2 regions of the Microbacterium istanbulense genome follow, and region 2 is predicted to be linked to the other one. Evidence: predicted binding sites of a transcription regulator. Region 2 holds the regulator's gene; the other holds the start of a gene.
What was found. The regulator LexA, encoded in region 2, represses DNA repair genes until DNA is damaged. The targets are predictions, from matches to a motif close to TCGAACANNTGTTCGA.
Positions count from the first base shown of each region.

Region 1: WDU93_RS04460 (DUF222 domain-containing protein) is a predicted target of LexA. The motif match lies at 1,474-1,489, and genes of this name have one in related genera.

Region 1 covers NZ_JBBDGN010000002.1:317,611-320,001, reverse strand. Annotated here, with positions in the region: gene WDU93_RS04465 (Fpg/Nei family DNA glycosylase) at 1-86, shown strand, start outside; gene WDU93_RS04460 (DUF222 domain-containing protein) at 79-1,452, opposite strand; gene WDU93_RS04455 (SRPBCC family protein) at 1,569-1,988, shown strand; gene WDU93_RS04450 (MarR family winged helix-turn-helix transcriptional regulator) at 1,985-2,391, shown strand, end outside.
Region 2 covers NZ_JBBDGN010000013.1:58,083-60,473, reverse strand. Annotated here, with positions in the region: gene WDU93_RS12650 (LysM peptidoglycan-binding domain-containing protein) at 1-278, opposite strand, end outside; gene lexA (transcriptional repressor LexA) at 541-1,227, shown strand; gene metE (5-methyltetrahydropteroyltriglutamate--homocysteine S-methyltransferase) at 1,293-2,391, opposite strand, start outside.

The DNA of each region.
Region 1 (2,391 bases), on a different contig from region 2:
CCGACCGGTCGCTGGAGTACTGCCCGACATGTCAGACCGGCGGCAAGGTGCTCGCCGACCGCCGGCTGTCGCGGCTGCTCAAGTAGCTCGAGCGGCCGCGTCGCGCCGCTCAGGCGGCGATGTCGTAGCGGGCTCGCCCGCCCAGCCGTGGGCGCCGCAGCGGATCGACGTAGGGCGGTGGAATGAACCGCGACCGGTAATCCCGGCGCCGTCGATGCGGATTTCCCAGCCGTTGTCGTGGGTGCGGTGATGGCAGCTCTCGCAGAGGAGAACGCCATTGTCGAGGTCGGTCGCGCCGGCATCCCGCTGCCACCAGCGGATGTGATGCGCCCGGGTGAGCTCGGGATCGAGTCCGCACATCGCGCAGCCGCCGTCGCGCGCGACGAGCGCCCTGCGCTGGGCCCCGGTGAAGAGGCGGCGTTCCCGGCCCCAGTCGAGAATCTCACCATCGCCGCCGAGTACCCACGGGATCGCGCCGCCGGACGCCGCCATCCGGCGGGCGGCGGCGATACTCACCGCGCTGTCGAAACCGTCGATCGTCGCGCAGCCTGCGCCGGATTCGAGATCGGTCAGGTCGACGCGCACGATCACGGTCGCTCCACCCAACGGCAGTTCGTCGGATTCGCACCCGACGGCGTGCGCACAGATCTCGCTGAGCGCATCGGCCTGCAGCATCGGAACGGTGCGTCGATCCGCATCAGGTGCGCCGGGCTCAATGGCATCCTTGCGCGCACGGAACACGGCGCTGACGATCCCCTGGATCGCGGTCTTGACCGGGGCGCCCGCAGCGATGTCGAGTTTGGCGTTGATGTGCAACATGCCGTCGCGTTCGAACATCGTCAGCGACCGGGCCGCCCGCGCCTCCTCTTCGCGCGGCGCGACCCCATCTGGGTCCAGCCACGCCTCCGCACGGGTGATGAGCTTGCGCACCTCGTCCATCGACAGCCCCGGCGCCCGTTCCACGAGCAGCACCTCAGCCTCGTGAACCCGCGCCGCGCCGACTTTCACCCACACCCGGTCCAACAGGCAGATGATCGCCGCCGCCACGGCAGCGCTCACAGCTCCCCGCCCCAGCGCAGCCCGCACCGCCGGGTACTTCGCCGGGAGCACCTCGCCCGACAGATTCGACCGTGGTGCGGTCGCCTCCCCCACCCGCACCAGACGCGCCGCGTCCCCGGTGCTCCCGCCACCGGTCGCCGCGATCAGAGCGGGCACTCCGCGGAACCCCTGCTCTTTCGCCAGACTCCCCGCCCCCAGCTCCGGCCGCGACTCGTGCGCGATACCCGCCGCGAGCTCGGCGTGCAGCGCGTCCAACCGGCGCCGCACCACCCCCACCGCATCATTCGCCGCGATCAACCGTCCCCGAGACAAGCTCTGCGCCGAGCCTGCGTCACCCCACGCAGCATCGAGGGCATCGATCGCCTCGTACAGCGGAGTCAGGTGTTCGGACATGACTCCATTCTACGTCAATATTCGAAGATATGTACGAGAATACTGGAACAACACAAACCGGACCCGACCTCCAGGTCGGCCTTGATCTTCATACAGTAAGCGCGCATACTACTTTTATGACGACCCTCAGCCATCACCGCGCCGAACTTCCCCACTCCGCCTCGACTGTCTTTGCGCTGTGGGCCGATCCCCGCGCCTGGGCGAAGTGGGATCCGGATGTCACGGCGGTCGAGTTCGACGGCGACGTCCGTATCGGAGCGCAGGGTCGCATGCGTCCGGCATCCGGCCCGTCCACCACCTTCACGATCACCCGGCTCGAAGCCGATCGGCGCGTCACCACGACATCCCGCCTCCCCGGCGCCACCCTCACGTTCGACCACCTCGTCGAGCCGAGCACCGCCGGTTCCGACGTCGAGGTACGGATCTCGGTCGACGGTGCTCTCGCCCCGCTCTGGCGCCGACTTCTCGGTCGCACCTTCGCACTGACGGCAACCCAGAACATCTCCGGCCTGTCACAGCACCTCGTCTCGCGATGACCGACGACGCCCTCCACTCCCGCTTCGCCGGCCCAGACCAGAGCCCCGGGTTCCTGCTCTGGAGGGTGACCAACGCCTGGCAGCGGGCGATCCGCGCGGCCCTCGCCCCGCACGGGCTCACTCACGTGCAGTTCGTTCTTCTGGCCACCATCGTCTCGCTGCATCCAGCGCCGGTCACTCAGCGTGAGCTCGCCGATGCCGCCGCGACCGACCCGATGATGACCTCGCAGGTCGTGCGCGCCCTGGCCGCGCGTGGCCTCATCGACCGCCACTCGCACCCGACCGACCGTCGCGCCGTCTCCCTCCGCGCGACCACCGAGGGGCTCCGCGCCGTCAACAGCGCGATACAGACGGTCGAAGACGCCGATGCCCAGTACTTCTCGGCCCTCGGAGCGCAGCACGA
Region 2 (2,391 bases):
CGAATGATGTCGTCGACGACATCGCGCGGGTCCGCGGCGGGGGCGATCGACATCGCGAGGGACCACAGCGTGTCGCCAGGCATGACCGTGACTGTCTGGAACTCGACCGGAGCGGACTGCTCACCCGAGGCGAGGGCCGACCCCCCGGCGAGGACGGAGAAGCCGATGCCGACGGCAAGAGGTGCGGCGGCGAGGGCGACGAGCACTCGGCGACCACGCGTGGTGAGCCGAAGACGGGTCTGCGGTCCGACGGGGGTCGCGATGCTGATGCTGCTCATGGCGTGCTCCTCTGCTGAGTGGTGCAGCTTTCGCATCCGCCCCTCGGCCGGGAGCGGCGGATGCGAAGCTACGTTCCGAATGTATCTTCGATATCGAACATCTGTCAAGAATTCTTCGAACTCTCATCCGAAAAATGCCCGACACGCTCGAACAGATCTTCCGAATCTCGCGGATTCTCGGATACCGTTTCGATATCGACACCCCACCACGGACCACCGACATTCGAACCGGGCGACCGTGACAGCGCACGAAGGAGCAACGATGAGCGACACCACGCCCCCGGCATCCGAGGCGCCGCGCACCCGCCGGCGCAAGAACCTGAGCCCCAAGCAGATGGCGATCCTCGAGGTCATCCAGACCTCGATCGCGCAGCACGGCTACCCGCCGAGCATGCGCGAGATCGGTGATGCCGTCGGCCTGAAGTCGCTCTCGAGCGTGACCCACCAGCTCGGTCAGCTCGAGCTCAGTGGCTACCTGCGCCGTGACCCCGGCAAGACGCGCGCGATGGAGGTGCTCATCGATCTGCCCGGGTTCAGCACCGAGAACCCGGCCGACAGCGCACCTGCCGTCGGCGATGCCGCCCTCGTGCCGCTGGTGGGCCAGATCGCCGCAGGGGTGCCGATCACCGCCGAGCAGCAGGTGGAGGAGATCTTCCCACTCCCCCGTCAGCTCGTCGGCAAGGGCGACCTGTTCATGCTGAAGGTGTCGGGCGAGTCGATGATCGATGCCGCGATCTGCGATGGGGACTGGGTGGTCGTGCGCTCGCAGAACAACGCCGAGAACGGCGAGATCGTCGCCGCGATGCTCGATGGTGAGGCGACCGTGAAGACGTTCCGACGCCGCGACGGTCACACCTGGCTGCTCCCCCGGAACTCCGCGTTCGAGCCGATCCTCGGCGATGACGCCACCGTGCTCGGCAAGGTCGTCGCCGTGCTCCGCGCCGTCTGACACTCTCCAACGACACAGGCCCCTCCTGGATCGGATCCAGGAGGGGCCTGTGTCGTCTCAGGAGATCAGGCTGAAACGGTGATGTCCTCACGCACGCGACGGGTCGCCTCGACGATGTTCGCCAGCGACGCGACGGTCTCGTCGTAGCCGCGGGTCTTCAGACCGCAGTCCGGGTTGACCCACACCTGGCGCAGGGGCAGCTCCTCGACGGCGCGACGCAGCAGCGACTCGACCTCGGCGGTGCTCGGCACGCGCGGCGAGTGGATGTCGTAGACACCGGGACCGATGCCGTGGTCGAAACCGCCGGCAGCGGCGATGTCGGCGACGACCTCCATGCGGCTGCGCGCGGCCTCGATCGAGGTGACATCGGCATCCAGGCCGCGGATCGCGTCGATCACGACACCGAACTCCGAGTAGCACAGGTGGGTGTGCACCTGCGTGGCCGACGCCGCGCCGCCCGTGGCGAGACGGAACGAGCGCACCGACCAGTCGAGGTACGCGGGCTGGTCGGCCTGCTTCAGTGGCAGCAGCTCGCGCAGCGCCGGCTCGTCGACCTGGATGATCTGGATGCCCGCCGCCTCGAGGTCGGCGATCTCGTCGCGCAGGGCCAGCGCGACCTGGTTGGCGGTTTCGCCCAGCGGCTGGTCGTCGCGCACGAACGACCAGGCAAGGATCGTGACCGGGCCGGTGAGCATGCCCTTGACGTGCTTGGCGCTCAGCGACTGCGCGTACGCCGCCCAGTCGACCGTGATGGGGGCCGGACGCGACACGTCGCCCCACAGGATCGAGGGCCGCGTGGCGCGGGAGCCGTACGACTGCACCCAGCCGTTCTCGGTCACCGCGAAGCCGTCGAGGTTCTCGGCGAAGTACTGCACCATGTCGTTGCGCTCCGGCTCGCCGTGCACGAGCACGTCCAGGCCGAGGTCTTCCTGCAGGGTGATCACGCGGTCGATCTCGGCGCGCAGGAAGTCCTCGTAGTCCTCCTGCGAGAGCTCTCCACGGGTGAACTGTGCGCGAGCGCGGCGGATGTCACCTGTCTGCGGGAACGAGCCGATCGTCGTCAGCGGCAGAGCCGGCAGGCCCAGCGCGACCTGCGCCGCCTCGCGGGCCTCGTAGGTGTCGCGCGCGAAGTCGGCCTCGACCAGCTCCCGTGCCCGGACGGCA